DNA from 3 places in the Variovorax sp. 01N429 genome. Region 3 is predicted to be linked to each of the others. Evidence: predicted binding sites of a transcription regulator. Region 3 holds the regulator's gene; each other region holds the start of a gene.

Region 1 (6,647 bases), on a different contig from region 3:
AAAGGCGAGCTGCCGTCGCCGCTGGCGCCGCCGCCGGGATGCGTCTTCAACACGCGATGCGCGCACGCCACCGAGCGCTGTCGCATCGAGCGGCCGTTGCTGCGGCAGCTCGACGGTCGCGCGGTCGCCTGTCACTACGCAGAGAAGTTTCTGGATGGCGCGGCAGAGGGCCGTGTCGATCATTCCCCGCTCGCGTTCGCGCGGCCACAAACCTGAAGGAGTCGAGTTCATGTCCCCCACTTCCAAACTCTCGCGCCGCCTTCGCGCGGCTGCGCTGCTTGCTCCGGCGGCGCTGGCGCTGGCCTGCGGCGCTGCGTCGGCAAAGACGCTGGTTTTTTGCTCCGAAGGCAGCCCCGAGAACTTCTATGCGGCGGTGAACACGACCGGCACGTCCTTCGACGCCACCACGCAGGTCTACAACAATCTCGTCGAGTTCGAGCGCGGCACGACCAAAGTGGTCCCCGGTCTCGCCGAAAGCTGGACGATCTCGCCGGATGGCCTCGAATACACCTTCAAGCTGCGCAAGGGCGTGAAGTGGCACAACACGTCGAAGAGCTTCAAGCCGACGCGCGACTTCAATGCCGACGACGTCATCTTCATGATCGAGCGCCAGTGGAAGGAGGACGACCCCTTCTACAAGGTCACCAGCACGAACCACTCCTACTTCAACGACATGGGCATGCCCAAGTTGCTGAAGTCGGTCGATCGCGTCGACGACTACACCGTGAAGTTCGTGCTCAACAAGCCCGAAGCGCCTTTCCTGGCCAACCTGGCGATGCCCTATGCCGGCATCCAGTCGAAGGAATACGCGATCGCCATGCTGAAGGCGGGCACGCCGGAGAAGATCGACCAGGACCCGATCGGAACGGGCCCGTTCTACCTCGTGCAGTACCAGAAGGACGCGATCATCCGATTCAAGGCCTTTCCGCAATACTGGGCCGGCAAGGCGAAGATCGATGACCTGATCTTCGCGATCACGCCCGACGCCTCGGTGCGCTGGGCCAAGCTGCAAAAGGGCGAATGCCACGTCATGCCCTACCCCAATCCGGCGGATCTCGACACGATCCGCAAGGATCCCAACGTGCAGGTGCTGGAGCAGGCAGGCCTCAACATCGGATACCTTGCCTACAACACGCAGAAGAAGCCTTTCGACGATGTGCGCGTGCGCAAGGCGCTCAACATGGCGATCAACAAGAAGGCGATCATCGACGGCGTCTATCTCACGACGGGCGTGGCGGCCAAGAATCCGATTCCGCCGACGATGTGGTCGTATAACGATGCGATCAAGGACGATCCGTACGATCCCGAAGCCGCCAAGAAGCTGCTGGCGCAGGCCGGCTACCCGGACGGCTTCACCACCGATCTGTGGGCGATGCCTGTGCAGCGGCCCTACAACCCGAATGCCAAGCGCATTGCCGAACTGATGCAGGCCGATCTCGCGAAGGTTGGCGTCAAGGCCGAGATCAAGTCCTTCGAATGGGGTGAATACCGCAAGCGCATGCAGGCCGGCGAACATCAGATGGGCATGCTCGGATGGACGGGCGACAACGGGGACCCGGACAACTTCCTCTATTCATTGCTGGGCTGCGCTTCCGCGCAATCGAATGGCAGCAACGTCGCCAAGTTCTGCTATCAGCCCTATGAAGACTTGGTCGTGAAGGCCAAGAATGTGCCGAAGCAATCCGAGCGTGAGGCGCTCTACAAGCAGGCGCAGGTGATCTTCAAGGAGCAGGCGCCATGGTTCACCATCGCCCATGCCGTGCAGCTCAAGCCCGTGCGCAAGGAAGTCGTCGACTTCAAGCTCAGCCCCTTCGGCCGCCACACCTTCTACGGCGTCGACATCAAACAATGACGCCATGCTAGCTGTCGTCGCGGCGATGTACGAGGAATTGGCGGCGCTGCTCGCATTGATGCCGGACGAGCAGCGCATTCCCGTCGCCGGCCGCGACTTCTGGGTGGGCCACCTTCGGGGGCAGCCCGTCGTCGCGGTGCTGTCGCGCATCGGCAAGGTCGCAGCGGCAACGACAGCGACCGTGCTGCTGGAGCGCTTCGGCGCGCAGGCGATCGTCTTCACCGGCGTCGCGGGCGGCCTCGCTCCGGGCGTGGAGGTCGGCGATGTGGTGGTTGCCACCAAGCTCCTCCAGCACGATCTCGATGCCTCCCCCATCTTTCCGAAGTACGAAGTGCCCTTGACGGGCCACGCGCGCTTCGCCGCCGACACCGTCATCAGCGATGCAATCGCCGCCGCGGCTGTCGAGGTGCTGCGCGATCCGGCGGCATTGCTGGGGCTGAAGGTGGTTGAGGACTTCGGCTTGACGGCGCCGAAAGTGCACCGCGGCCTGTTGGTGAGCGGCGACCGGTTCGTGTCGACCGCCGCCGAAAGCGACGCATTGCGCCGCGCTCTGCCCGATGCGCTCGCGGTGGAGATGGAGGGTGCGGCAGTCGCGCAGGTGTGCCACGACTTCGGCGTGCCTTTCGCGGCGGTGCGGACGATTTCAGATCGCGCTGATGACGCGGCCCACGGCGACTTCACTCGCTTCGTCTCGGCAGTGGCAAGCCGCTACAGCCTCGCGCTGGTCGATGCCTGGCTGGCCACGCTGCCAGCCGAAGGGTCTACTTGAGCCAGCCGCGCCGGCGGAAGTACCACATGGGGACCAGCGCGCTGGCGACCATCAACACGATCGCATAGGCGTAGCCGTAGCTCAGGTCGAGCTCGGGCATGAACTTGAAGTTCATGCCGTAGACGCTCGCGATCAAGGTTGGCGGCAGCAGCGCCACGCTTGCGACCGAGAAGATCTTGATGGTCTTGTTCTGGTTGATGTTGATGAAACCGACGGTCGCATCCATCAGGAAGTTGATCTTGTCGAACAGGAAGGCCGTGTGGCTGTCGAGCGATTCGATGTCGCGAAGAATCTGCCGCGCCTCTTCGAACTGCTCGGCGTTGAGCATGCGGCTGCGCATCATGAAGCTCACCGCTCGGCGCGTGTCCATCACGTTGCGGCGGATGCGGCTGTTCAAGTCTTCCTGGCGCGCGATGAGGCCGAGCACCTCGCCGGCCAATTCGTCGCTCACGTTGCCGGACAGCACCTTCTTGCCGGCGGACTCCAGCTCGTCGTAGATGTTCTCCAGCGTGTCGGCGGAGTATTCGGCGTCGGCATCGAAGAGCTTCAGCAGCACTTCCTTGGCGTCTTCGATCAGACCCGGCGCTCGGCGCGCGCGCATGCGCACCAGGCGGAACACAGGCACATCTTCGTCGTGGATGGAAAACAGCACGCCGCGGCTGCGCAGTTCGGCGTTGTGCTGGTTGAGGATGAAGGCGACGCGGACCGAACGGGGGTTCTCGTCATCGTCGATCAGGAAGTCGCTGCGGATGTGCAGTTCGCCGTTGTCTTCTTCATAGAAGCGAGCCGACTCCTCGATGTCGTCGTCCATCGCGTCTTCGGGGATGGACAAGCCGTAATACTGCTTGATCCATCGCTTCTCTTCGATGGTGGGGGATTCGAGATCGACCCAGATGGGCTGGAACTTGGACAGCTCTTCGAGAGCCTCGATCTCTTCTTGGACGAGGCGGCCGTTGGCGAGCGTGAAGATATTGAGCATGGCTCACTTCCCTGGAATGTCTGGCGGTGGAGGCGAGGGGATGGGGCGCTTTCAGTTCCCTCGTCCACGGCGCATCAGGAGGGAAGTGAAAGCTGCCGAGACGGAACGATTTCCACGTGGTTTCTCCGGTTTGCAGCGAGCCGCGATTATGTCATTCAGCCTTGTCAGGATCGTGTCGTCATCTGGATAAACATCCAGTACAGTTGCGGCGATGCACAGCGTTGCCACACCCATTTCCAAGGTATCCGCGGTGTCCATGAAGCCGGCAGAGCGTCTGGCTGCCGCGCTCGCCCAACTCAACGAGGAGCAGCGCGCGGCGGTGCAACACGGCGTCGCAGCCATCACTGGCAGCGCCCCGCCCGATGCCCGCCCCTTGCTCGTGATTGCAGGAGCGGGTTCGGGCAAGACGAGCACCCTGGCGCACCGAGTGGCGCATCTGATCGCCAGCGGCACCGACCCACAGCGCATTTTGCTGCTGACGTTTTCGCGCCGGGCCGCGCAAGAAATGACGCGCCGGGCCGGACAGGTGGTGGTGCGCGTGCTCGGGCTGGCTTCCGACGCGCCGCCAGCGCTGCCCTGGGCGGGCACCTTCCATGGCATCGGTGCGCGGCTCTTGCGCGAGTACGCAACGCAGATCGGACTCGACGAGAACTTCACCATCCATGACCGGGGCGACGCCGAAGACCTGATGGGGCTGGTGCGCAACGAAATCGGACTGTCGACCACCGCGCGACGATTTCCGATGAAGGGCACCTGCCTTTCGATCTACTCGCGCACGGTCAATACCTGTGCGCCACTCTCGGAAGTGCTCAAGCAGGCGTTTCCCTGGTGTGCCGAATGGGAAGCCGAACTCAAGCGGCTCTTCGGCGCGTATGTGGAGGCCAAGCAGCAACAGCATGTGCTCGACTACGACGATCTGCTGCTTTACTGGTCCGAAATGATGGCCGAGCCCGCGCTGGCCCGTCAGGTCGGCGAGCGCTTCGATCATGTGCTGGTCGACGAATACCAGGACACGAACCTCCTTCAAGCAGCCATCTTGCGGTCGCTCAAGCCGGACGGCAAAGGCGTGACGGTGGTGGGGGACGACGCACAGTCGATCTACTCGTTTCGCGGCGCGACGGTGCGCAACATCCTTGATTTTCCGCAGCACTTCAGCCAGCCGGCGCGCATCGTCACGCTCGAGCGCAATTACCGGTCGACGCAGCCCATCCTCGATGTGTCCAATGCGGTCATCGCCGCCGCAGCCGAGAGACACGCGAAGACGCTCTGGACCGACAAGCCGTCGGCAGGGCGTCCCCAGCTCGTGCTGGTGCCCGACGAGGCCGAGCAGGCGCGGTGGGTGGCCGATCGTGTGCTTGCGCACCGGGAAGGCGGCCTGGCGCTGAAATCGCAAGCCGTGCTGTTTCGCACGTCCACGCACAGCGCCGCACTCGAACTCGAATTGGCGCGGCGCAACATTCCTTTCGTCAAATACGGCGGTCTCAAGTTTCTTGAAGCCGCGCATGTCAAGGATCTGCTCGCGGTCTTGCGATTTGCACAGAACCCGCGCGGACGCATGGCGGGTTTTCGCGTCACGCAGCTGATTCCCGGGATCGGCCCTGTCACTTCGGCGCGCCTGCTCGACGCGATGGCCGAGGCGTCCGATCCGGGAGCGGTCGTGCAGTCGTTCGTGCCGCCGGCGCCGGCAAAGGACGAATGGGCGCGTTTCGCCGCCATCTATGCAGCGCTGCGCGAGCCCGAACTCGCCTGGCCGGCCGACATGGACCTGGCGCTCGAGTGGTATTTGCCGCACCTGGAGCGGCTGCACGATGACGCAGGCCTGCGGCGAGGCGACGTGGAACAACTTGCCCGACTGGCCGCCGGCTACGCATCGCGCGAGCGCTTCCTGACCGAGCTCACGCTCGACCCGCCCGAGGCCACGAGCGACAGACCCGGACCGCCGCTGTTGGACGAGGACTATCTGATCCTCTCGACCATCCACTCAGCCAAGGGCCAGGAGTGGACATCCGTCCACGTACTCAACGTGGTCGACGGCTGCATTCCTGCCGACGTGGCGCAGGGCGCGCAGGAACTCGAAGAAGAGCGGCGATTGCTCTACGTGGCGATGACCCGGGCGCGCGATCACCTGCACCTGCTGGTGCCCCAACGCTTCTACGTCACTCAGCAGGCCGCGCGCGGCGACCGGCACCTGTACGCGGGTCGCACGCGCTTCATCACCGCGGCCGACGCGCAGCACTTCGAACGGCAGACCTGGCCGCCAGCGCCCGAGCGCGCCCCGCACGTTCCGCCGCCGGCCGCAACCATCGATCTGCTCAGCCGCATGCGGGCTGCCTGGCGCTGAAAGCCGTCACGGCCCTCTCGCCGGCGGGGTCGCCCGGTCATCCTTGACATGCCGGATCAACTCGCGAACCCGGTCCGAACGCTCGTGCTGCGGGCCTTCGCTGCTATCAGATCAATAGCGATTCCACGTCGTGAAGCATGCCCCCACAGGTCCGACTTCAAAGCCATTGCAATTCGATGACAGCATGGGCATAGTGAACCGACCTTCCCCGCATTTCTCTCTCTTCACTCCTCGTTTCGCTCACGTTTCGCTCCTCTCTTCTCTTCCCACTGCGCTTCCGATTTCTTCCGATTTCCCCCCGGCTACGCCTCTCCAACAAAGAGGTGCGGCTATTTCACCAACCGTCAATCCAGGAGGTCATTCATGAATTTGACGATCAGCGGTCATCACCTCGACGTCACCCCCGCCTTGCGCAATTACGTTACGAGCAAGCTGGACCGAATCACCCGGCACTTCGACCAGGTCGTCGATGTGAAGGTGATCCTCACGGTGGAAAAGCAAAAGGAAAAGGAACGCCGCCAACGAGCCGAGTGCAACATTCACGTCAAGGGCAATGACATGTTCGCGGAATCGAGCCACGCTGATCTTTACGCCGCGGTCGACGAATTGGTCGACAAACTCGACCGGCAGGTCGTGCGCCACAAGGACCGCCTGCAGGATCATCATCACGAAGCGCCCAAGCGCGTGATGTAGTTCCACCCTTCGG
Region 2 (6,647 bases), on a different contig from region 3:
GTCGATGGTCGCAACGCGGCCGGCCTGGTCGTAGACCAGCGGACCGTGCTTGATGGCGTTGCTCGTGCCGCCCATGCCGCGGCGCGTGAGCGCACGCACGCGTGCTTCCAGTTCCTGCAGCGAAAAGGGCTTGGCCATGTAGTCGTCCGCGCCGTAGTCGAGGCCCTTGACTCTTTCCTCGACGCTGTCGGCTGCGGTCAGCACCAGTACCGGCAGTTGCGAGCCGCGTGCGCGAAGTCGCTTGAGAATCTCCAGGCCATGCATATTGGGCAGGCCGAGATCGAGAATGAGTAGATCGAACTCGCTGTTCGTCATCAATGCGGCGTCGGCCTGCGAGCCGGTCGCCACATGATCGACCGCCGAGCCGGAAGTTCGCAGGCTTCGCAGCAGCGCATCGGCCAGCACCTGGTCATCTTCCGCAATCAGTATTCGCATCCCAGCCTCCAGACATCGCAGCTTGCACCGGCCGCCGCCCTATCGGGAATTCTAGGACGCGGCATAGGCTTCGAGTCCGATGGTTACCACGGTGGCGACGTCATCGCCGACGCTCGCCCGGAACTCTGCTTCGGCCTGTGCGACCGCGTTTCGAAATGCCTGGAGCCATGCCAGCCCATCCGAGGTGAACATCACGCGGCGCGCGCGTGCGTCGAGTGGATCCGCGCTGCGGGTCACGAGGCCCCACGCCTCGCATTGGTCGACCAGCGTGCCCATGGCCTGCTTGGTCATTCCTGCTCGCTCGGCGAGCTCCGTGAGGCGCGAGCCTTCGCGCGCCAGATGCCGCGTGATGTGGATATGGGCCGCGCTCACCTGCGCCCGTGCCGCGAGATTGGAAAGCGCCAGCGGCACGTCCGCGTCGTGGGCCATCAATGCGAGAACGCGTTCATCGAAGCGGCGCATGGCATGGCCCAGAAGCCGGCCCAGGTGGGTTTGCCGCCAGGCATCGTGGTCGATGGGAAAAACCATGTCATTCATGCCGGACGATAGTAAACCAAACTGACCAAAAAACACGAGATCGACCGCGAATCAACCTCTACACTACTGTTCAAGCATCCAGCCTGTGATTAAAAGCAGAGTGGATGAATCCAACACAACCCGTTGATATTCAAGGAGTTTTTACATGGACGCAATCGTCAAGGGCACAAGTATTTCGGCCCCCAACAGCGAAAAAGCCAAGGCTCTGCAGGCCGCGCTGGCCCAAATCGAAAAGCAGTTCGGCAAGGGCACGATCATGCGTCTGGGCGAGGGCGAAGCGCTCGAAGACATCCAGGTGGTCTCCACCGGCTCGCTGGGTCTGGACATCGCGCTTGGCGTCGGCGGCCTGCCGCGCGGCCGGGTGATCGAGATCTACGGTCCGGAATCCTCGGGCAAGACCACGCTCACGCTCCAGGTAATCGCCGAAATGCAGCGCCAGGCCGGCACCTGCGCCTTTGTCGATGCCGAGCACGCACTTGACGTGCAATACGCCCAGAAGCTCGGCGTGAACCTGTCCGACCTGCTCATCAGCCAGCCCGACACCGGCGAGCAAGCTCTCGAAATCGTCGATTCACTGGTGCGCTCCGGCGCGGTCGACCTGATCGTGGTCGACTCGGTCGCCGCGCTCACGCCAAAGGCCGAAATCGAAGGTGAAATGGGCGACTCCCTGCCTGGCCTGCAGGCTCGCCTCATGAGCCAGGCGCTGCGCAAGCTCACGGCCACCATCAAGAAGACCAACTGCATGGTCATCTTCATCAACCAGATCCGCATGAAGATCGGCGTGATGTTCGGATCGCCCGAAACCACCACCGGCGGCAACGCCCTGAAGTTCTACGCCTCCGTGCGCCTCGATATCCGCCGCATCGGCACCATCAAGAAGGGCGACGAGGCGATCGGCAACGAAACCAAGGTCAAGGTGGTCAAGAACAAGGTCTCGCCGCCCTTCAAGACCGCGGAGTTCGACATCCTGTTCGGCGAAGGCATCAGCCGCGAAGGCGAGATCATCGACATGGGCGTGACCGCCAAGATCGTCGACAAGTCAGGCGCCTGGTACGCCTACAACGGCGAAAAGATCGGGCAAGGCCGCGACAACGCGCGTGAGTTCCTGCGCGAAAACCGCGAGCTGTCGCGCGAGATCGAGAACAAGGTGCGCGAATCGCTCGGCATTCCGCTGCTTCTGGCCGAGACACCCGACGCGTCGGCGGAAAAGGCTGAGAAGCCCGAAAAAGCAGAGAAGGCCGAGAAAGCCGAGAAGGCAGGGAAGTAGGGCGGCTCCTCCGCAGCAGCGCTCGCCCGACGCGGCGGGCGCGGTTATGAACCGCAGCGATCATTCATGCCATGGCCTTTGCCGCACCATCCCTCAAGGGCCGCGCGCTTCGCCTGTTGAGCCAACGTGAGCATTCACGCGCGGAGCTCGAACGCAAGCTCGCCAAGTACGAAGAGCAGCCGGGCGAGCTGTCACGCGCGCTCGACGAGCTGACCGCCAAGGATTTCATCAGCGAGGCGAGGGTGGTGCAGTCGGTTCTGCATCAGCGTGCCGCAAGGCATGGCGCTGCCCGAGTGCGCCAGGAATTGCTTCACAAGGGCATCGCACCCGAAGCCATCGCGGAGGCTGTCGCGAGCCTGCAGGGCAGCGAACTGGACCGCGCCCGCGAAGTCTGGCGACGCCGCTTCGATGCGCTCCCGCAGGACGCAACGCAACGCGCGAAGCAGACGCGATTCTTGCTGGCGCGCGGATTCTCCGGCGCCGTGGTCTCCAGGGTGTTGCGCTACGACCCGGACGAGTGAGCCGCCGCGCCGGGGGGCTGCAAAGCCAGGATCGGCTCAGATCCCCAGCATCAGCTTCAGATTCTGGACCGCCGCACCGCTAGCGCCCTTGCCCAGGTTGTCGAGCCGGGCGATGACGACGGCGTGCCGATGGTCTTCATTCGGGAACACGCGGATCTCGAGCTGATTGGTGTCATTGAGGGCCAGCGGATCGAGCTTGCCATCCGAGCTCGGCGGCAACACCTTCACGAACTGCTCCGGCGTGTTGCTCTTGGCGTAGTGCGAGGCGAGAGCGTCGTGCAGGTCGCTCGCCTTCGGGCGGCCGGGCAGGTCATCGAGGTGCAGCGGCAACTGGACCAGCATGCCTTGCTTGAAGTTGCCCACTGCGGGAATGAACACGGGTCGGCGGGTCAGGCCGGTGTATTTCATGATCTCGGGGATGTGCTTGTGCTTGAGTCCGAGCGCATAGGTTTCGAAAGCCGGCGCGGCGCCTGCTTCATACGCTTCGATCATGGTCCGACCGCCGCCGGAATAGCCGCTGACCGAGGGCAGGGCGATCGGGAACCCGGGTGGAAGCAGTCCGGCATCGACCAGCGGGCGAACGATTGCGATGGCGCCCGTCGCGTAGCAGCCCGGATTGGCGACGCGCTCGGCCTTGGCGACGGCGTCCTTCTGGCCGGCCACCAGCTCTGGAAATCCGAACACCCAGCCTTCCGCCGTACGGTGCGCGGTAGAGGCGTCGATGATCTTGGGACGGCGGCCTGCGAGTTGATCGATCAAGGCCACTGATTCACGTGCGGCGTCGTCGTGCAGGCAGAGCACCACGAGATCGACGCCTGCCATCAGCTCACGCTTTGCGGCGACGTCTTTTCGGAGCTCAGGGGCGATGCTCACGAGTTCGATGTGCGGCATCGACTGGAGCCGCTCGCGGATCTGCAGGCCGGTCGTGCCGGCTTCGCCATCAATGAAGACCTTGGGCATGGGAGGGCCTCGAAAAAGCTCTGACGTCTCTGGAGTAACTACGTATTGACCACAGCGCAAGGGGCGGCCCTTGGTGCGGCGCACCATGATACAGTCCTCTGCTGTTCGCCGCCCCCGCCGCCAGGCGCCGTGGCCCGCGGACAACAGCCACAATTTCTCCCGATCTCCAAACCCCGTTCCGAGAGACACCCTCATGAAGATTCACGAGTACCAAGGCAAGGAAATTCTTGCCAAGTTCGGCGTGCCTGTGCCCCGTGGCATTCCGGCGTACACAGTGCAGGAGGCGGTCGAAGCCGCTCAGAAGCTCGGCGGCCCCGTCTGGGTCGTCAAAGCCCAAATCCACGCGGGCGGCCGCGGCAAGGGCGGCGGCGTCAAGGTCGCCAAATCGATCGAAGACGTCAAGAAGCTGGCCGGCGACATCCTCGGCATGCAGCTCAAGACACACCAGACCGGTCCTGAAGGCCAGAAGGTGCGCCGCCTCTACATCGAAGACGGCGCGGACATCCAGAAGGAATACTACGTCTCGGTCGTGACCGATCGCGCGACGCAAAAGGTCGCGATCATCGCTTCCAGCGAGGGCGGCATGGACATCGAGGAAGTGGCCCACTCCACGCCCGAGAAGATCGTCACCGAATTCGTCGACCCGCTCACCGGCCTCGGCGACGCGCAAGCCAAGAAGATATCCGATGCCATCGGCATGCCGGCAGACTCTACGGCCCAAGCCGTGGACGTCCTCAAGAAGCTCTACACCTGCTACATGGAAACGGACGCCTCGCTGGTCGAGATCAACCCGCTCAACCGTGACAGCAAGGGCAACGTCGTCGCGCTCGACGCCAAGTTCAACTTCGACAGCAACGCGCTGTTCCGCCATCCCGAAATCGTGGCGCTGCGCGACCTCGACGAGGAAGACGCAGCCGAAGTCGAAGCCAGCAAGTTCGATCTCGCCTACATCAGCCTCGACGGCAACATCGGCTGCCTCGTGAACGGCGCCGGCCTTGCCATGGCAACCATGGACACCATCAAGCTCTTCGGTGGCGAACCGGCCAACTTCCTGGACGTCGGCGGCGGCGCCACACCCGAGAAGGTGACCGAAGCCTTCAAGATCATGCTGAAGAACAAGAACGTCGAGGCCATCCTCGTCAACATCTTCGGCGGCATCATGAAGTGCGACACCATCGCAACCGGCGTCATCGCAGCCTGCAAGGCCGTGAACCTGCAGGTGCCGCTGGTGGTGCGCATGAAGGGCACCAACGAAGTCGAAGGCAAGAAGCTGCTGACCGATTCCGGCCTGCCGATCATCAGCGCCGACACCATGGCGGAAGCGGCCCAGAAGGTCGTGGCAGCAGTCAAGAAAGCCTAAGGAAACGTCATGTCGATCTACATCAACAAAGACACCAAAGTCATCACGCAAGGTATCACCGGCAAGACCGGTCAGTTCCACACTGAAAAGTGCCAGGAATACGCGAACGGCAAGAACTGCTTCGTGGCCGGCGTGAATCCGAAGAAGGCCGGCGAGTCGATCTTCAACATCCCGATCTTCGGCTCCGTCAAGGAAGCAGCCACGCAAACCGGCGCGACCGTGTCCGTGATCTACGTGCCGCCGGCTGGCGCTGCCGCCGCGATCTGGGAAGCCGTCGAGGCCGACCTGGACATGGCGATCTGCATCACCGAAGGCATTCCCGTTCGCGACATGCTCGAAGTGCGCAACAAGATGAGGGCCAAGGAAGCCGCCGGCGGCAAGAAGACGCTGCTGCTCGGCCCGAACTGCCCCGGCCTGATCACGCCCGACGAAATCAAGATCGGCATCATGCCCGGCCACATTCATCGGAAGGGCCGTATCGGGGTGGTCAGCCGCTCGGGCACGCTCACCTATGAAGCCGTGGCGCAATTGACCGAAATCGGTCTTGGCCAGTCGAGCGCTGTCGGCATCGGTGGCGACCCGATCAACGGGCTCAAGCACATCGACGTGATGAAGGCCTTCAACGACGATCCCGACACCGACGCCGTCATCATGATCGGCGAAATCGGCGGCCCCGACGAAGCCGACGCGGCACGCTGGTGCAAGGACAACATGAAGAAGCCGATCGTCGGCTTCATTGCCGGCGTGACTGCCCCTCCCGGCAAGCGCATGGGTCATGCAGGCGCGCTGATTTCCGGCGGCGCTGATACAGCGGACGCCAAGCTGGCCATCATGGAAGAATGCGGATTCACCGTGACGCGCAACTTCTCTGAGCTCGCCAAGCGCCTGAAGGCACTTATCTGATAATCGCGCCTAGCGGTGTGAACCACACAAGAAAAAGCGCCCGCAATTCAGGTTGCGGGCGCTTTTTCAATCAATAACACGTGGCTTGAGACATGGAACTTTTGCAAACCGCGGACTTCTGGATCGGTCTTGTCAAGATCGTCTGGATCAACATCATTCTCTCGGGCGACAACGCCGTCGTCATCGCGATGGCGGCGCGTTCGCTTCCACCCCAGCAGCAGCGCACGGCCGTGCTGTTCGGTTCCGGGGCCGCAGTGGTTCTGCGCATTATTCTCACGGTCGTCGCGGCCAAGTTGCTGGCGCTGCCTTATCTGCAGATCGTCGGCGGCGCGTTGCTGTTGTGGATCGGCACCCAGTTGCTCGGCGAAGAGGAAGACGATGGCGGCGAGGACAAGGAATACGGCAGCATGTTTGCGGCGGTAAGAACCATTTTGCTGGCCGACCTCGTCATGAGCCTGGACAACGTCATTGCCGTCGCGGCAGCGGCCCAGGGCAGCATGGTGTTGCTGATCCTCGGACTGGCAATCAGTATTCCGCTGGTGATTTTTGGCAGTACGCTCATGATCAAGCTCATGGAACGTTTCCCCATCATCGTCATGCTCGGCGCAGCGCTGATCGGCTGGGTCGGCGGCGAGACGATCGTCAGCGACACCATCCTTGCCGA
Region 3 (6,647 bases):
CCGCATCCCTCTCGCGCCTTGGACAGCGTGCCGGCGCGGCTCGTCAATACCGAAGAACTCCTGGACGTGCAGCAGCAGTCGGATTTCTTCCTCTCGCTGGGCCAGCACGATCAGGCCATTTCGGTTTTGCGGGAGCACATCGAAGCCAACCCGGGCACCAGTGCGCTGGCGTACCTCGACCTTTTGCGGATCTACCATGCGCTCGGGCGCGAGGACGACTACGCCGGCGTCGCCGAAGAGTTCGAGCGGGCATTCAATGCCGACGTGCCCGCATTCGAGAATTTCACGGATACGGGCAAGGGCCTCGAACATTATCGAAGCGCCCTGGCGCGCATCGAATCGCAATGGCCTGCGCCGAGCACTTTGGCCTTTATCGAAGAACTGATCTTCCGAAAGCCCGGTGTCCACGAGGACGGGGCCTTCGATCTTGCCGCCTACCAGGAGCTTCTGCTGCTCTATTCCCTGGCCAAGGAAGTCATCGAACCCGCGAGCGCGCCGCCGGTCCTGGTCACGCCGCAGGCGTTTGCGGACACCTATGGGCATGATGGCGAGCTGACGGCGACTGCGCCTCTCGGCCCGGAAACGGAGCCGCCTGCAATAGAGGACGGTCCTGTCCTTCCGCCGTCGATCTATGGGTCGATCGACGAGCGTTTGCAACATGACACCGTGCTGATCCCGGATGCACCGGCGACGCTGCCGGCAGACGTCGATGCTCCGGCGCCAAGGCCAGAGAGGCCTCCGCTTGAACTCGATCTTGCCGAATTCGACAAAACGGCTTACGAGACGATGCCGACGCCGCTCGAGCAGCCCAAGGCGCCGCCAGCGCCTTCGACCGACCCGCATCTGATCGACTTCGAACTCTTCGATCCGAGCACCGAAGCGGAAATCGCCCCGCGCCCGATCATCAAGCGCTGAAAGCGGGGGCGCGCCGCTGCGCCTTTTCGACGGCGATGCTGAGCGCAATGGCAAAGAGCATCGTCGCAAAGCCAACCCAGCTCATCCATGCGGATTCGTCGTTAGCGAGGAGCCAGCCTCCGGCTGCTGCACCGATGGCCTGACCGATGTAGATCCCTGAACTGTTCAGTGCGACCGAGCCAGGCGCAAGCGAAGGCTCGAGCGACACCAGGCGCGCCTGTTGCGCCGAATTGGTCGCGAAGCAGCCCAGCCCCCATGGCGTCAGCAGCAGCGCTAGCCACGCCAGCGTGACGCCGAGCGGCCAGAGCAGCAAACTCAAAGCGATCAACGCCGTCGTCAGCAAGACCATGCGCGGTGGCCCCACACGGTCGATGTAGCGGCTGACGAGCACGTTGCCCACCACGCCGCAAGCGCCGAACCATGCCCACATGAGACCCTGTTGAGTGGCGTTTGCACCCAGCTGCTGCTTAAGCAGCGGGGCGAAATAGCTGAACAAGACAAACTGGCCGGACCCCTGCAGCGCGGTGACGCACACCACACCCATCAGCAAAGGACTTTTGAGCACACGGCCCCACGACTCGCGCGACAACGCAGCGGGTCGAATGCCGGAGGGCAGTTGCCGCCAGACCCAGATGGCGCTCACGAGCGACAACATCGAGATCAGCAGGAATGCGGGCCTCCACCCGAAATGGCCGCCTATCAGCGCGCCGATCGGAAGCCCCAGCACCGACGCCATCGACCATCCGAGAAAGACGAAAGTGACGGCACGCCCGCGTTGTTCGTTCGGCACCAGGAGACCGACACAAGCGGCTGCCTGCGGCGTGAAGATGGCTGGCGCCACCACCGTCAACATCCGGACGACAAGCAGTCCGACGAAGTTCGGCATCAGGGTCGCAACAAGGTGCCCGCCCGCGTACCAGAGCATCGTGCAGGTCAGCAACACGCGGCGATCCCACCCGGCGACAACGGCGGCAAGCAACGGAGCCCCGAGACACATCACGACCGCCGCGGCGGTGATCAACTGGCCGGCGGTTGCAGCGCTGACCTGCAGTGATGCACTGAGCTCATTGAGCGTTCCGGGCACGACCATCACGCCCGTGCCGATCACGAAGTTGCCAGCCAGCAGGGACCACAGCGCGGCCGACGGTGCCGACTGTCTCAACGCCGGACCTGCAGCGCGCCAGGATTGACGATGTTGGTCGGATTGCCCTTGATGAAGCTGACGACGTTGTCGAAGGCTTGCCCGAAGTACATCTCGTAGCTGTCTTGCTCGACATAGCCGATGTGTGGCGTGCAGATGCAGTTTTCGAGGCGGAGCAGCGCGTGGCCTTGCAGCGGCGGCTCGCTTTCGAACACATCAATGGCGGCGAGGCCAGGCCGACCACGATTGAGCGCAGCAAGAAGAGCGTCTTGCTCGACAAGCTCCGCGCGCGACGTGTTCACGAACAGCGCCGTCGGTTTCATGCGCGACAGGTCTTCGAGCGTCACAAGCCCCCGCGTCTCTTCCGTCAGCCTCAGGTGAACCGACAGGACATCGGCCGCGGCAAAGAAGGTGTCTCGGTCCGATGCGACCTGGAAGCCGTCGGACCTTGCCTTGGCGCAGCTTTGCTCCCGGCCCCAGATGACCACCTGCATGCCGAAAGCCTGCCCATAGCGAGCGACCAATTGGCCGATGCGACCATACCCCCAGATGCAGAGCGTCTTGCCCTTGAGCACCGAGCCCAGGCCGAAGTTCGGAGGCATCGACGCCGACTTGAGGCCCGACTGCTGCCAGGCGCCGTGCTTCAGGTTGCTGATGTATTGGGGCAGCCGGCGCATGGCGGCCATGATCAGGGCCCAGGTCAGCTCGGCCGGGGCCAGCGGCGAGCCCGAGCCTTCGGCGACGGCGATGCCGAACTCGGAACAGGCATTCACGTCGACGTGACTGCCGACGCGACCTGTCTGGGAGATGAGTCTCAGCTTCGGCAGCTTTTCGATGAGTTGCCTGGAGATGTTGGTGCGCTCACGGATCAACACAATCACTTCGGCATCCTTGAGGCGGACCGAGAGTTGCCCGATGCCCTTGACTGTGTTGGTGTAGACCTTGGCCGCATAAGCGTCGAGCTTGGCTGCGCACTTGAGCTTGCGCACCGCGTCCTGATAATCGTCGAGGATCACAATGTTCATGGCGTGCCATTGTGCCTCGCACCGCCCACGTGCTGTGTCGGCGCACTGCCTGGCCTCCGCTTATCTTGAACAATTTTGCGGCGAGAGCAGCGCGCTTGCGGGCTTCTCTGCCGTCAATGCAGATGAGCGCGAAGGCCTGGCGACGGGGGAGAGGCGGCGGCCTCGAGTGCTACGAGCCTGTCGAGCTCGGCGCATACGTCCGCCATGCGGCCGGAAATCACCACCCGGCCTGGATGGCGACCGGTTTGCTGGGCATCGACCATCCGCACGACTCGAAGCGGCCGTGCCGCCGAGCTCGGCGCATCCTCGCGAGTCGCCGGACTTTGGCGCAACCCGCAGCTTGGCCGAACCCCGACATAGCGCAAGCCCGCCGTGCTGATGTGGCTTGACCGACGCGTTGGCATCCATCGGCTGGCCAATGTCTGCAGAGGCGAGATCAGGTCGACGATGCTAAGAAGAGCGATTCCCATGTGAACTCCAGAAAAGTCAGAGATTGAACATAGGCAGGATTGCTTTCATTGGCCACGACAGGGTGATGGCACTACGCCATACGCCCGCCACCTGTCGCGGCCGTCAACGAGGCGAACACGGGTGCAGGCCGAGTTCGCTTGCAGGATGGTCGAAGGGTTACATCAACATCGTGTTGCGGATCAGTCCGACAGCGAGGCCTTCGATCTCGAAGGGCTCACCCGGTTGAACAACGATGGTGGGGTAGTCAGGGTTTTCGGCGTGCAGTTCGATGACTTGCTTGTTGCGCTTGAGCCGTTTGACAGTGACCTCATCGCCCAGGCGGGCGACCACGATCTGGCCGTTGCGGGCTTCCTTCGTGGCCTGCACCGCCAGCAGATCGCCGTCCATGATGCCGGCGTCGCGCATGGACATCCCGCGCACCTTGAGCAGATAGTCGGGTTGCCGCTGGAACAGCGTGTTTTCGACATAGTAGGTTTGGTCGACGTGTTCTTGAGCCAGGATCGGCGAGCCGGCTGCCACTCGGCCGATCAGCGGCAGCGCGAGTTGTGCCATACCCGGAAGGGACAAGGAAAATTGGCTGTTTCGGGACTCGTTGAGCGCGCGCAATGCATCGCCCTTGAGGCGGATACCGCGCGACGTGCCACTGACGAGTTCAATCACCCCCTTGCGCGCGAGCGCCTGCAAATGCTCTTCGGCTGCGTTGGCAGACTTGAAGCCCAGTTCAGCCGCGATCTCTGCGCGAGTGGGAGGCGCACCGGTGCGCGCGATGGCGCTTTGGATCAAATCCAGAATCTGCTGCTGGCGGGCGGTAAGCTTGACTGCGAACTGCATGTGGGCTCCTGAAGGAACTGGCTGAATATCCAGTACCTGTATTTTTAACCAGTTTTCTGTGGTTGGCAAGTCATGAATGAAATCAAACAAGGCGACGAGCGCATCCGCAAGGTGATCGTGCTGGGAACAGGCGGCACGATCTCAGGCCGCGCCGAGTCTTCGGCCGACAACATCGGGTATACGGCCGGCCAAGTGGGCGTCGAGGAACTGCTGGGTGGAATCAAAGCGCCGGCTGGCGTGGAACTCGCGGCCGAACAGGTGGCGCAGATCGACAGCAAGGACATGAGTTTTGCAATCTGGCAGAAGCTCGCGCAGCGGTGTGTGCACTGGTTGGCGCAGCCCGATGTGTCAGGGCTCGTCATCACCCACGGAACCGATACGCTGGAGGAAACCGCGTATTTTCTGCATTCCGTCATTGCATCCGCATCGGTGAAACCTGTGGTGCTCACGTGCGCGATGCGGCCCGCCAGCGCGCTGGTGCCGGACGGTCCGCAGAATGTGTGCGACTCCATCGTCGTTGCGTCCACCCAGGGCGCGCGCGGTGTCGTGGCCGTCTGCGCCGGGGCCATGCACGGTGCGGTCGACGTCCAGAAGGTGCACACGTACCGGCTCGATGCCTTCGCCTCCGGCGATGCCGGACCGTTGGGTTACGTCGAGGAGGGGAGTGTTCGACTAGTGCGGACATGGCCGGCCCCCGCGCCAGCCGCCCACGAGGTCTTCAGTCGCGTGGTTGCCGCGCGCAAGTGGCCGCGCGTCGAGGTCCTGATGAGCCATGCGGATGCGCGCGGCAGCATCGTCGATGCCTTGGTGCGAGAGCGTGAGTTGGGGTCATCCGAAGTGCTTGATGGGCTCGTGCTTGCCGCCACCGGAAACGGAACCCTGCATCACGCCCTGGAAGCCGCTGCTTTGCGGGCTCAGGCCGCGGGCGTGTCGGTCGTCCGCGCTACGCGCTGTGCGCAGGGGCGCATCTTGCCAAGACAGAACGAGCTTCTTCGGGATGCAGGCGCACTGACGCCGGTCAAGGCGCGCATCGAGCTCGTGCTGGAGCTGCTGGCGGGGCGGCCATCGCCATGAAGATCAGGAGCTCAGTGCAGCCAGCGCGCGCTGAGTGATGTCGTCCACCGTTCCGACACCGCTGATGGAGCGGTACTTGGGTGCCGCAGCCGGGTCGGATTTGGCCCACTGCGAGTAGTAGTCGACCAGCGGCCGCGTCTGCTGGCTGTAGACCTCGAGCCGCTTGCGAACCGTCTCTTCCTTGTCGTCTTCTCGCTGGATCAAGTCTTCGCCCGTCAGGTCGTCCTTGCCGATGACCTTGGGCGGATTGAACTTCACGTGGTAGGTGCGGCCAGACGCCGGGTGTGAGCGGCGACCGCTCATGCGTTCGATGATGTCGGAAAAAGGAACGTCGATTTCAAGCACGTAGTCGAGCTTGACGCCGGCCGAGCGCATCGCTTCGGCTTGGGGGATCGTCCGTGGAAAGCCGTCGAAGAGAAACCCTTGGGCGCAATCGGGCTGCGCGATGCGTTCCTTGACGAGGTTGATGATGAGATCGTCGCTCACCAGCGCGCCCGATGCCATGACGGACTGTGCCTGCAGGCCAAGCGGCGTACCGGCCTTGACCGCGGCGCGAAGCATGTCGCCGGTCGAGATTTGGGGAATGCCGTATTTCTGGCAAATGAAGGCCGCTTGCGTGCCCTTGCCCGCACCCGGGGCGCCCAGCAAAATCAGTCTCATGGTGTCCTCGGAAGGTTTTTCGATTTATGTCGCGCCATGCTGCCTCCCATAGGATTTCCCAGGCGGAATTGCGGCGAGGATAGCATGCGCTCCCCCCGCTAAAACGAAGCTAGCCAGCAGCGAGAAGGGCGCGAACTCGCGCGAGATCCTCTGGCGTATCGATCCCGGGGCCGGGAGCATCCGAGGTGATGTGGACAGCGATGCGATGACCATGCCAGAGCGCTCGAAGTTGTTCGAGGGCTTCGGTGGTTTCGACGGGCGCAGGAGGCAGGCCCGGAAACTGCCGGATGAATCCAGCGCGGTAGCCGTAGATGCCGATGTGCCTCAAGGCCGGCGGCGACGTCGGCACTGCTTTCGGCCCCAGCGCCGCGAAGCCGTCGCGCCACCAGGGGATTGGGGCTCGGCTGAAGTAGAGCGCATAGCCCTTGGCGTCGAGCACGGTCTTGACCACGTTGGGATTGGCGAATTCCTCGGGCGAATCGATCGCGTGCGCCGCGGTGCTCATCGCTGCGTCGGGATGGTCCGCCAGA

The links. The regulator LexA, encoded in region 3, represses DNA repair genes until DNA is damaged. The targets are predictions, from matches to a motif close to ACTGTATNNNNATACAGT.
Region 1: the regulator LexA is predicted to act here: its motif matches at 3,782-3,799, upstream of AC1DSF_RS29725 (ATP-dependent helicase).
Region 2: the regulator LexA is predicted to act here: its motif matches at 1,038-1,055, upstream of recA (recombinase RecA).

The regions. Positions count from the first base shown of each region.
Region 1 is NZ_JBFTRG010000032.1:12,565-19,211, reverse strand. It holds gene AC1DSF_RS29745 (peptide ABC transporter ATP-binding protein) at 1-216, shown strand, start outside; gene AC1DSF_RS29740 (ABC transporter substrate-binding protein) at 230-1,852, shown strand; gene AC1DSF_RS29735 (5'-methylthioadenosine/adenosylhomocysteine nucleosidase) at 1,857-2,621, shown strand; gene corA (magnesium/cobalt transporter CorA) at 2,614-3,600, opposite strand; gene AC1DSF_RS29725 (ATP-dependent helicase) at 3,857-5,941, shown strand; gene hpf (ribosome hibernation-promoting factor, HPF/YfiA family) at 6,305-6,634, shown strand.
Region 2 is NZ_JBFTRG010000005.1:139,367-146,013, reverse strand. It holds gene AC1DSF_RS11165 (response regulator) at 1-435, opposite strand, end outside; gene AC1DSF_RS11160 (MarR family winged helix-turn-helix transcriptional regulator) at 487-972, opposite strand; gene recA (recombinase RecA) at 1,118-2,239, shown strand; gene recX (recombination regulator RecX) at 2,311-2,760, shown strand; gene argC (N-acetyl-gamma-glutamyl-phosphate reductase) at 2,797-3,720, opposite strand; gene sucC (ADP-forming succinate--CoA ligase subunit beta) at 3,914-5,080, shown strand; gene sucD (succinate--CoA ligase subunit alpha) at 5,090-5,983, shown strand; gene AC1DSF_RS11130 (TerC family protein) at 6,076-6,647, shown strand, end outside.
Region 3 is NZ_JBFTRG010000006.1:267,684-274,330, reverse strand. It holds gene AC1DSF_RS13590 (tetratricopeptide repeat protein) at 1-915, shown strand, start outside; gene AC1DSF_RS13585 (MFS transporter) at 905-2,077, opposite strand; gene AC1DSF_RS13580 (D-2-hydroxyacid dehydrogenase family protein) at 2,074-3,081, opposite strand; gene lexA (transcriptional repressor LexA) at 3,709-4,383, opposite strand; gene AC1DSF_RS13570 (asparaginase) at 4,456-5,457, shown strand; gene adk (adenylate kinase) at 5,461-6,117, opposite strand; gene kdsB (3-deoxy-manno-octulosonate cytidylyltransferase) at 6,227-6,647, opposite strand, start outside.